DNA from 2 places in the Micromonospora halotolerans genome. Region 1 is predicted to be linked to the other one. Evidence: riboswitches for the same ligand, from Rfam matches in the RefSeq annotation. Region 1 holds a riboswitch; the other holds the start of a gene.
The links. A riboswitch is a leader RNA that binds a small molecule or an ion and turns the genes downstream of it on or off. The one in region 1 is predicted to bind cyclic di-AMP.
Positions count from the first base shown of each region.

Region 2: another riboswitch for cyclic di-AMP. It lies ahead of RMN56_RS19270 (coiled-coil domain-containing protein); the one in region 1 lies ahead of RMN56_RS01675 (C39 family peptidase).

Region 1 is NZ_CP134876.1:359,309-364,711, reverse strand. Features, by position in the region: gene RMN56_RS01685 (hypothetical protein) at 1-115, shown strand, start outside; gene RMN56_RS01680 (hypothetical protein) at 278-1,075, shown strand; cyclic di-AMP (ydaO/yuaA leader) riboswitch at 1,450-1,591, shown strand; gene RMN56_RS01675 (C39 family peptidase) at 1,793-2,635, shown strand; gene RMN56_RS01670 (alpha/beta fold hydrolase) at 2,740-3,489, shown strand; gene RMN56_RS01665 (CDP-glycerol glycerophosphotransferase family protein) at 3,498-5,195, opposite strand; gene RMN56_RS01660 (D-ribitol-5-phosphate cytidylyltransferase) at 5,218-5,403, opposite strand, start outside.
Region 2 is NZ_CP134876.1:4,044,740-4,050,142, reverse strand. Features, by position in the region: gene RMN56_RS19280 (HelD family protein) at 1-2,082, shown strand, start outside; gene RMN56_RS19275 (cation diffusion facilitator family transporter) at 2,173-3,087, shown strand; cyclic di-AMP (ydaO/yuaA leader) riboswitch at 3,231-3,361, shown strand; gene RMN56_RS19270 (coiled-coil domain-containing protein) at 3,367-4,443, shown strand; gene RMN56_RS19265 (hypothetical protein) at 4,540-5,049, shown strand; gene RMN56_RS19260 (SRPBCC family protein) at 5,074-5,403, opposite strand, start outside.

The sequences.
Region 1 (5,403 bases):
TCAGCCCCGGCCGGCGGCGACGCCCGGGGCCGTGACCCGCGCGGCGGACCGGTCGCTCGCCCTCGCCGGGCTGGTCCCGGCCACCGTCGGCTCCCGGGCGCCGCCCGCCCGCTGACCCCGCCCGCGGGCCGACGGCCCGCGCCCGCCGCACGCACCGAACCTCACCCCCGCACCCGCCCGCCGGGCGGCCCGGCGGCACCCGTTGCCGCCGCGCCCGCCGCCCTGCGCGGTCGTGCGGACACCTCTCCACCACGTTCTCTCCCGTGAGGTGCCGACCATGCCGCAGACCGTTCTCTACCATTTCCTCACCGAGGTGCCCGAGGCCGCCGCCATCTGGTCGGCCCTGCTCCTGCTCGCCCTCGGCCTGCTCGCCGTGCTGGTCGCCCGCCCGGAGCGGGACGGCGCTTCCGATCCGGCCCCCGACCCGGCCGTGGAGGCGGCCGCCCGCCGGGCCGACCTGCGCCGCTACGCCGACGAGGTGGCGGTGGCCGCCGCCGGCGCCGCGCAGACCGCCCGGCGGCGCCGGGAGCAGTGGCTCACCGCCCAGGACGAGGCCGACCGGGCCTGGCGGGCGTACGACGAGGCCGAGGCCGCCGCCCGCCGCCTGGCCCCCGCGGCGGCCCTGCCCGCGCCGCACACCCCGCGCACCCCGGCCGAGTACGCGGCCCGGGAGCGCTGGCTGCACCACGCGGCGATGACCGCGCACTGGCGGGGCGACCTGAGCGCGCGGCAGCTCGCCGACGTGCTGGCCCACCGCAACGGGTGGGACCCGCGCCGGCACCCGGCCGAGCAGGAGATCGTCCTGGCCCGAGCGGTACGCGAGAGCCGCCGGGCGGCCTGGGCGGCGGCCGCGGAGCGGGAGCGGCGGGCCTGGCGGGACGCCGAGCTGGCGGCCGAGGCGGCGCGGACCCTGTCCGCCGAGTCCTACGCGGCGGCCACCGCGCTCCGTCCCGGCCGTGCCGAGGACCCGGTCGCGGCGGTGGAGGGCCGTGACGACGCGGCGACGACCCGGCTCCCGGTCCCGGTGCCGGCCGCGGTGCCCGGCGCCCGCTGGCGCCCCGCCCGTGCCGGCTGACCCGGACCCACTCGCGAGGACACCGCCCGGGACGGCGGCACGCCGGGCCCGACCGGTGCCGCCCCGGGCGGAGCGACGTCGACCGAATTGTTATCCGAAATGTGGTGAGCCCGATCACGGGCATCCCGGAAACGGTCATCGAGGACAGAGCGGCCGATCGACGACCGCAATTCCGCGCCGGTCGCCACCGAATGTCCGCTTTCCGCCGTGCGGTGCCGCCGTAACTGCTCGTCCCATTGAGTGAAGTGAGTGACGACTGCTCCGGTATCCGTAGTCGTGCACGAGGTTTACGCAGGTGGGAGCGCTTGGCAGCAGGAGTGCCCACCGGTAGTGTCGGCGCGTCCGGAGCGGTTTCCGATCGCAAGAGGCGACGCCGCGCCGACCCGCCTAATCGTGCTCACACGAACCGGGGACCCACAGCAACACCGGGGTGAATCCGCGGGCCACGGCTCGCGGTAGGGCGTACTTCCCGCCCGAATCCGTCAGCTAACCCGGTCGGCGGTCACGGAAGGAGTGCCATTCCTCGTGCTCACCACCCCCCGCTCGTCCCCCCGCCTCCACGGCATCGTGGTGCCGGCGCTCGCCTGACGGCGACCTGACCCGGCCACCCCCCGACCGCCCGGCCCCCGGGCGCTCCCCTTCCGCGGCGACCCGCCGCCCCGCCAGCGCGCGTGAGCTCCTCCGCGCGTGGGGCCGGTGTGTGCCGCGCACGCTCCCGTGGAGGAACCCGTGAAGCATCACCTGAAGCGTCAGCTGCGGCGTCTCGTGACCGAGCGCCCGTACCAGATCATCGCCGGCTCGGCCGCCGCGCTCGTGCTGGCCGGCGGCGCCGGCGCCGCCCTCACCGCCGCCGACGAGGCCCCGGTCCACCGGGAGAACACCGCCGCGGTCGCCGAGCTGGGCTCGCGGCTCGGTGAGGTCGCCAGCCGGGGCGAGGCCCGGGTCGCCATCCCGTCGCCGTCCGCCTCGCCGAGCGCGTCGCCGTTGGTCGCGAAGGCCGCCGCCAAGGCCACCACCGACCCGGACACCACCCGGAAGGCGAAGCCGAAGCCGCCGTCGACCAAGGTCCTCGACTACGAGTACCAGGCGCAGACCCAGTACTGGAACTGCGGCCCGGCCGCGGTGCGGAACGCGCTCAGCGCGAGCGGCGTCGAGACCACCCAGGAAGCGATGGCCGGCCCGCTCGGCACCACCGAGAGCGGCACCAACTCGGCCGAGGACACCACCCGCGGCCTGAACCAGATGGTCAAGGGCAACCCGTACCGGACCCACATGTTCGGCGGCTCGGCGAGCCCGGCCGAGATGGACCAGCTCCAGGCGGACGTGGTCAAGGCGATCACCGATGGCCGGGGCGTGGTGGTCAACGTGGCCGGCGACGCCACCGACACCGACGGCGGCTGGCACTCGTTCCCGGGCGGCCACTACATCGCCGTGGTCGGCTACAAGAACGACGGCCGGACCGTCCGGATCGCCGACTCGGCGAACCCGGCGCTGCCCGCGTACTGGGTCAGCACCATCGACCTGGCGAACTGGGCGGCCACCCGCGGCTACTCCGCCTGATCGCACCCTTCCCCGTCGGGCACCGGCTCCACCGAGCCGGTGCCCGACGTCGTCGTGCCGGCCGCTCTCGCGCGTCGTGTCCGTCCGGTGGCACACTGCGCCCTATGGGCGACACGACGGGTACCCGCCAGCTGCTGCTGCACGGCATGGGCGCCACCGGTGAGGTGTGGCTGCCGTGGGCGCCGCTGCTGGAGCGCCACTGGGCGGGGCGCTGGCTCGCCCCCGACCTGGCCGGGCACGGCTGGTCGTCTCCGCTGCCGGAATACTCCTTCGAGGCCCTGGCCCGGCGGGTGGTCGAGGGGTTCGGCCCGGTGGCCGAGCGGCTCGGCCCCCGGGACCGGCTCGTGCTGCTCGGCCACTCGCTCGGCGGGGTGGTGGCGCTGGCGCTGGCCGCGCGGTCGCGGCGGCTGCCGGTCGACGCGGTGGTCGGGCTCGGCATCAAGGCCGTCTGGTCCCCGGCCGACCTGGAGAAGACCAGCGAGCTGGCCGCCCGTCCGGTGACCTGGTTCGCCACCCGGGACGAGGCGGCCCGCCGCTACCTGCGGGTCTCCGGGCTGGCCGGGCTGTTCGCCCCCGACCACCCCGTGGTGGAGGCGGGGTTGCGCCGGGAGGACGGCCGGTGGCGGCTGGCCATGGATCCGGCCGCCTTCGCGGTGGGGGAGCCCCGGCTGCCGGCGCTGCTCGCCGCCGTCGACGTCCCCGTGCTGCTGGCCCGCGGGGAGCAGGACCCGATGGTGACCGACGCGCAGCTCAAGGAACTGGGCGTCCCGGTCGCCACCCTGCCCGGCCTGGGCCACAACGCGCACGTCGAGGACCCCGCGGCGGTGCTCGCCCTGCTCGACGCGTACCTCTGACCGTCGGGTCAGGCGGCGGGGGAGGGGACCGGGGAGCCGTCGCGCGGGGCGGGCGCGGTCGGGACCGGCGCGAGCTGCCGGCGGGCGGCGTCGAGGAAGACCTCGGCGTACGACTCGGCCGGGAAGTCGCCCAGGTAGCGGGCCCGGGTGGCCCAGCGCGCCGCCGCCTTCGGGTCGGTGTCCAGCAGCCCGGTCAGCACCTCGTCCACGTTGGACATGTCCCGGCGCAGCACGTAGCCGGAGCCGGCCAGCGGGAACCGCGCGACGAAGTCGTCCCCGTCGACGCCCATGTCGGTGACCGCGTATGGCTTGCCCGAGTAGAGCCAGTCGGAGATCACCCCGGAGACGTCCGAGACCAGGGCGTCGGCCCGGTTGACGCACTCGGTCAGGGTCAGCTCGCGGGCGGCCGCCGCGCCCCACAGGTGCGCCCGCCCGGTCCGGGCCCGGTCGGCGGCGAGCAGCTCGGTGAGGCGGGCCAACTGCCGGGCCGAGGCCGGGTTCTGGGTGGTGTACGGGTGCGCCCGCAGGATCACCGTGGCCCCCCGGTCGAGCAGCCGGCGGATCAGCGTCTCGGCCACCGGCAGCGAGCAGTAGTCGGCGTCGGCGTGGTGCCCGGTCCAGGTGGGGGTGTACAGCACGGTCGGGTGGGCGAGCCCGGTGACCGGCTCCCGGCGTACCTCGATCGCCTCCACCTGGGGCCGGCCCACCACGACGAACTTCTCGGCGGGGATCTCCACGCCGGCCCGGGCGTACCGCTCGATGGCCGCCGGCCCGGCCACGAAGATCTTGTCGAAGATCGCCGAGACCGGGTTGGCGCTGGGCGCCTTGTCGCTGTCGCCGTGGTGCAGCTGCACGTGGGTGAGCTGCGCGAAGCGGATGCAGTGGCTGTTCTTCGCGCCGTGGTTGACGTAGAAGGCCGCCCGCAGGCTCGGCACCAGCGCCTCGTCCATGGTCTTCAGCGTGGGGCAGAAGACCACGGGCGCGCTGGTGGCCGCGGCCACCGTCGGGAGGAACTCGGGCTCGCGCAGCAGCACCAGGAACGGCCGGCCGATCCGCTCCAGGTAGGGCAGCCACATGGTGACCTGGTACTCGGAGCCGGGCGGGGCGGAGAAGTAGAGCAGGAACTCGGGCTGGTGCCGGCGCAGCGCCCGGCCCACCGGGCCGCCGCCGGCCGGCGGCCGGAACCGGCGCCGGGCCAGGTCGAGGCCGACCGCGCCGCAGCCCGCCCCCACCAGCAGCGCGGCCACCAGGGCCACCCAGGCGGGCAGGGCCAGGCCGGCGGCGAGCGCCACCAGGGCGAGCAGCACCAGCAGCGCGTCGCCGAGCCGGGCGGCGACCATCGGCGTCCAGGACCGGACCGGCAGGTTGGCCGCCCGGATCTCCAGCGCGCCGGCGTCGCGCAGCGGCCCGACCAGCAGCACCAGGCCGAGCAGGACCAGCGCGGTGGCCGCCAGCGCCGGGTCGAAGCCGGCGTCCAGCCGGCGGGCGTAGCCGACCAGGATGCCGGCGGCGACCAGCACCGACTCGGCGAGGCCGTCGGCGGTCGGCCGGACCCGGCGCTCCCAGGCGGCGGCGGCGAGCGCGGCGACCGCGACCGTCAGGCCCCAGCCGGTGGCCCCGGTGAGCGCCACGACGAGGAAGGCCAGCACTGCCAGCCCGGTGGTCAGCACCCGGGCGAGCAGCTTCCGGACCAGGTCACCGCGCATCTGGCTCGTCCTGTCCCGCGACTCAGGCGTCGATGCCGGTGGGCATCTGCTCAGACGCTTGCGCGCCCGATTGGGCGGGCACCGCGACCACCGGCTCGCCGGGCGCCCGGCGCACGTCGATCACCTGGCCGGTCAGCTCGGAGATCAGCACGTCCAGGGAGGCCTGGGCGACGGCCTCGGCGGAGAGCAGCGTGTGCTCCGGCTCCTC
Region 2 (5,403 bases), 3.3 Mb from region 1:
GCCGTCGAACAACGGCATCTCGACCGGGTGTACGCCCGGCTGGCCGAACTGCGTCGGTCGGCCGCCGACGCCGAGCGGGAGGGCTACCGGCTCGCCCGGGTCGGCAACTTCGGCGCGCTGGTCGAGCGGGACGCGATGGTCTTCCACGCCGCGCAGCGCCGGCACGTGCTGGACGCCGAGCACGAGGGGCTGGTCTTCGGCCGGCTGGACCTGCGTACCGGGCAGGTGCTGCACGTGGGGCGCCTCGGCGTGCGCGGGGAGAACGCCGAGACGCTGGTGGTGGACTGGCGTGCGCCGGCCGCCGCCGCGTTCTACCAGGCCACCCCCGCCGATCCGCAGGGCGTGGTGCGGCGGCGCACGATCCAGTCGTCCGCGGAGCAGGTCACCCGGATCGAGGACGACCTGCTGGACCCGGAGTCGGCGCCGCCGGAGATGGCCGTGGTCGGCGACGGCGCGCTGCTGGCCACCCTGTCCCGGGCCACCGGCCACGGCATGCGGGACATCGTCGCCACCATCCAGCGGGAGCAGGACGAGGCGATCCGGTCCCCCGCCAGCGGGGTCACGATCGTCTCCGGCGGCCCGGGCACCGGCAAGACGGCGGTGGCCCTGCACCGGGCCGCGTACCTGCTCTATTCCGACCGCGCCCGGTACGCCGGCGGCGGCATCCTGGTGGTCGGCCCGTCGAGCGTGTTCGTCCAGTACATCGCCTCGGTGCTCCCTTCGCTCGGCGAGGAGACGGCCACCCTGCACTCGCTGGGTTCCCTCTTCCCCGGCGTGTCGGCGAACCGGACGGACCCGCCCGAGGTGGCGGCCGTGAAGGGGTCGCTGCGGATGCGCCGGGTGCTGGAGCGGGCGGTCCGGGACGCGGTGCCCGACTCCCCCGGCGAGCTGCGCCTGCTCTACCGGGGTGAGCTGCTCCGGCTGGAGCGGGCGGAGCTGGACGCCATCCGGGACCGGACGCTGTCGCGCGGCGCGCGCCGCAACGAGGTGCGCCGGGCGGCCTTCGACGCGGTCCTCGCCGCGCTCTGGGCGCAGGCCCGCCGGCTGCGGATCGGCCGGCTCCCGGAGCAGCCCGCGTTCGAGGACGAGATCATCGAGCGGCCGGAGTTCCGGGAGTTCCTCAAGGCCTGGTGGCCGCGGCTGCACCCCCGCCACGTGCTGGGCTGGCTGGCGCGCCCGGAGCGGCTGCGCCGGTACGCCGGGGGCGTCCTGTCCGGTGCCGAGATCCGGCTGCTGACCGAGGCGTACCGGAGCCTGGACGGGGAGGGGCTGACGATCGCCGACGTGGCGCTGCTGGACGAGCTGGACGCGCTGCTCGGCCGGCCGGTGCAGCGGGCGAGGCAGAAGCGGGACCCGTTCCTGCTGGCCGGCGGCGTCCGGGAGCTGAGCACGGCCGCCGACCGGCAGCGCGCCGCCCGGGCCGCCGCCCGGGAGCGCCCGGAGGACTACCGCGACTACGCTCACGTGGTCGTCGACGAGTCGCAGGACGTCTCGCCGATGCAGTGGCGGATGGTCGGCCGGCGCGGCCGGCTGGCCTCCTGGACGGTGGTGGGCGACCCGGCGCAGACCGCCTGGACCGGCGACCCGCAGGAGCTGGCCCGGGCCCGGGACCAGGCGCTGGGCCGGCGCCGCCGCCACCGGTACGAGCTGACCACCAACTACCGCAACTCGGCGGAGATCTTCGCCGTGGCGGCCGCGGAGATCCACCGCGTACACCCGGATCTGGCGCTGCCCACCGCGGTCCGTTCCACCGGCGTGGCCCCCGTCGAGCGGACGGTGCCCGCCGCCGACCTGCCCGACGCCACCGCGGCGGCGGCGCGCGCGCTGCTCGCGGAGGTCGAGGGCACGGTGGGCGTGATCACGCCGGTGCCGCGCCGGGACGAGGTGGCCGGGTGGCTGGGCGACCTGGGCGGCCGGCTCCAGGTGGTGACCAGCCTCCAGGCCAAGGGCATGGAGTACGACGGGGTGGTGCTGGTGGCCCCGAGCGAGATCCGGGCCGATCCGGGGTCGGGGGTCCGGACCCTGTACGTGGCGCTCTCCCGGGCCACCCAGCGGCTCACCACGCTCGACCCGGTCGGGTGACGACGGCGCCTCGTCCGGCGTTCACTTGCACACATAGCGATGTGAGCATAGATTGAGCCCGGCCGGGGCGGCGGACGAGAGGGTGTGGGCGTGGGCGCAGGTCATGACCACAGCGGCGCGGTGGCCAACGCGGCGCAGCGTCACCGTGGTCGGCTCTGGGGCGCCTTCGCGCTGCTCACCGCCCTGATGGTGGTCGAGGCGGTGGCCGCCTTCGCGACCGGATCGCTGGCCCTGCTCTCCGACGCCGGGCACATGTTCACCGACGTCCTCGGCATCGGCATGGCGCTCGCCGCGATCACCGCCACCCGGCACGCCGACACCGACCCGCAGCGCACCTTCGGGCTCTACCGGCTGGAGGTGCTGGCCGCGCTGGCCAACGCGGTGCTGCTCGGCGCCGTGGCCGTCTACGTCCTGGTCGAGGCGGTACGCCGGTTCGGCGAGCCGCCGGAGGTGCTCGCCGGGCCGATGCTCGCCGTGGCGGTGCTCGGCCTGCTCGCCAACATCGGCGCGTTCGCGCTGCTGCGCGCCGGCGCCGAGGAGAGCATCAACCTGCGCGGGGCGTACCTGGAGGTGCTGGGCGACCTGCTCGGCTCGCTCGGCGTGATCGGCGCCGCCCTGGTCATCGCGATAACCGACTGGTGGTGGGCCGACCCGCTGGTCGCCGTGGCGATCGGGCTGTTCATCCTGCCCCGCACCTGGCGGCTCGGCCGGGCCGCGGTCCGGATCCTGGTGCAGGCCGCCCCGGAGCACCTCCAGGTGACCGCCGTGCACGACCGGCTGGCCGCCGTGCCCGGCGTCGCCGAGGTGCACGACCTGCACGTCTGGACGCTCACCTCGGGCATGGAGGTGGCGTCGGCGCACCTGACCATGGCCCCCGGCGCCGAGGTCGGCGAGGTGCTGACGGCCGCCCGTACCGCCCTGCACGAGGACTTCTCCATCGATCACGCCACGTTGCAGATCGAACCCGGAGCGTCTCCCGGCGCGTGCGGCGCAGTCGAGTGGTAATTAGGGCAATCTTAAATCCAAGTGGTTATTGTGCACCTATGCCGGTTTTGTCCGGGACACCGGCTCCCACCAGCAGAGCCGCCCCGGCACAGCGCCGGTAGGCTCGACCGCGGCCCCCGCCGGGCGGCGCCCAGCGGCGCCCGCGGTGGCCAGCGCCTAATCGCCCGCACGGGCGAGCCGGGGAACCACGTTCGTGGGGTGCATCCGCGTCAGCGGTAGGGATCTTCCGTCCCGAACCCGTCAGCTAACCCGGTCGGCGGTTGACGGAAGGACACGTGAATGCCCCCAGTGGCACCTGTACGACGGACGGCCGCCCGGTTGGCGGCCCTGCTCGTCGCGACGCTCGCCCTCGGCGTCGTGACCGCGCCGGTCTCCCCCGCCTCGGCGACCACGGCCGCTTCCCCGACCGGCCTGCTCGCCGCCGCGCCCGGCGACGACGAGGGCGGCACCCCCGCGCTGCGCGCCCAGCTCGACGCGGCCAGCAAGGGCTGGCTGGACGCACGCACCGCGCTGAACCGCTCGGTGACCCGGCAGCAGCAACTCACCGCCCAGCTCAAGACCGTCAACGCCGAGCTGACCGTGCGCGGCGCGAAGGTCGGCGAGATCGCCGGGGTGGCGTACCGGTCCGGGCGGCTGGGCACGGCCGCGGCGCTGCTCGGCAGCACCAGCCCGGAGGGCTTCATGGACCGCGCCGCGGCCCTGGAGCAGGTGGCCGCGCACGAGGACCGGGCGCTCCGCGACCTCCTCGACACCAGGGACAAGGCGACCCGCACGCAGACCGCGCTCACCGGCGAGATCCAGGAGCAGCGCAAGCAGGTCGCGGTGATGGCCAAGCGCAAGCAGCAGGCCGAACGCGCCCTGGAGGTGGCGAACAACCGGGCGTCCAGCAGCGGCGGCGGCAGCGTGCAGGGCACCTCCTCGGCCAACGCCAAGCCGGCCAAGCGGAACGCCGACGGCTCCTGGCCGTCGGAGTCGTGCAGCGTCGACGACCCGACCCCGGCCGACGGCTGCATCACCCCGCGTACGCTGCACGCGCTCCAGCAGGCCAAGGCGGCGGGCTTCACCCGCTACGTCTCCTGCCACCGGCCCAGCGGCTCGGGCGAGCACCCGAAGGGGCGGGCCTGCGACTTCGCCGCGCAGAAGAGCGGCTTCGGCGGCGTGGCCACCGGCGGCGACAAGACGTACGGCAACAACCTCGCGGCCTACTTCATCCGCAACGCCGACGCGCTCGCCGTGCTCTACGTGATCTGGTTCAAACAGATCTGGCTGCCCAGCAGCGGCTGGAAGTCGTACAGCGGGGGCAACGGCGACCCGTCCAGCGACCACACCAACCACGTGCACCTGTCGGTGTACTGATCCGCGCTCCGGCACCCGGCCTACGCGCCACGACGTAGGCCGGGTGTCGCCGCGCGGCCCACGACGCGGCGCCCGCCACGGCCGAGCATCGGGGGCATGACTCGACTCTCCCCCGCCGGGCGCAAGGCCCTGCTCATCCTGCACCTGGTCACCTCGCTGGGGTGGCTCGGCGCCGACCTGGTGCTGCTGGCCCTCGGCGTGGCCGGGCTGCGCGGGGCCGACCCCGAGGTGGTCTACCCGGCCGCCGCGCTGCTGGTCACCTGGCTGTTCGCCCCGCTGAGCGTGCTCGTCTGGCTGGTCGGGCTCGCCAGCGCGCTGCTCACCCCGTGGGGGCTGCTGCGCTGGCGCTGGGTGCTGGTGAAGTTCGCCGTCACCACCGTGGTGCTCACGCTGGTGCTGCTCCTGCTCACCCCGCGGGTCCGGCACCTCGGTGAGCTGGCCGGAGCGGCCGACGACCACCTGCGCGTCGACCTGGTGGTCGCCCCCACCGTCTCCAGCACGCTGCTGCTCGTCGTGACGGTGCTGTCCACCTACAAGCCGTGGGGGCGGCTCCGGCCGGCGCGCCCGACGGTCCGGCGACCGGTGTCCGCCGGGCGCCGCGGCTGAGCCGCGCCGCCGCCGGTGGCCGGGTCAGGACGCCTGCCCCTCCAGGGTGGCGCCGAGCCGGCTGGCCAGGCCGAGGTGGGCCGCACGGGCCTGCCGGAAGGCGTAGCCGAACAGCGGCGCCGGCGCGGAGAGGGTGATCTCCACGTCGATGCGCACCACCCCGTCCGGCTCGTCGCGCAGCCGGGTGTGGTTGCGCACCGTGGTGGCCGGCTGCTGCCGCGCCACCGTCACGACCTCGTCCTCGTTGGCGACCAGCACGTCCGCCTGGTAGGTGACCGGGAAGTGCAGCGGGCCGAGCGCCAGCCGGTCGGTGATCGCGTAGCTGGCCAGCGCCCCGGGACGGGCCGGCAGTTG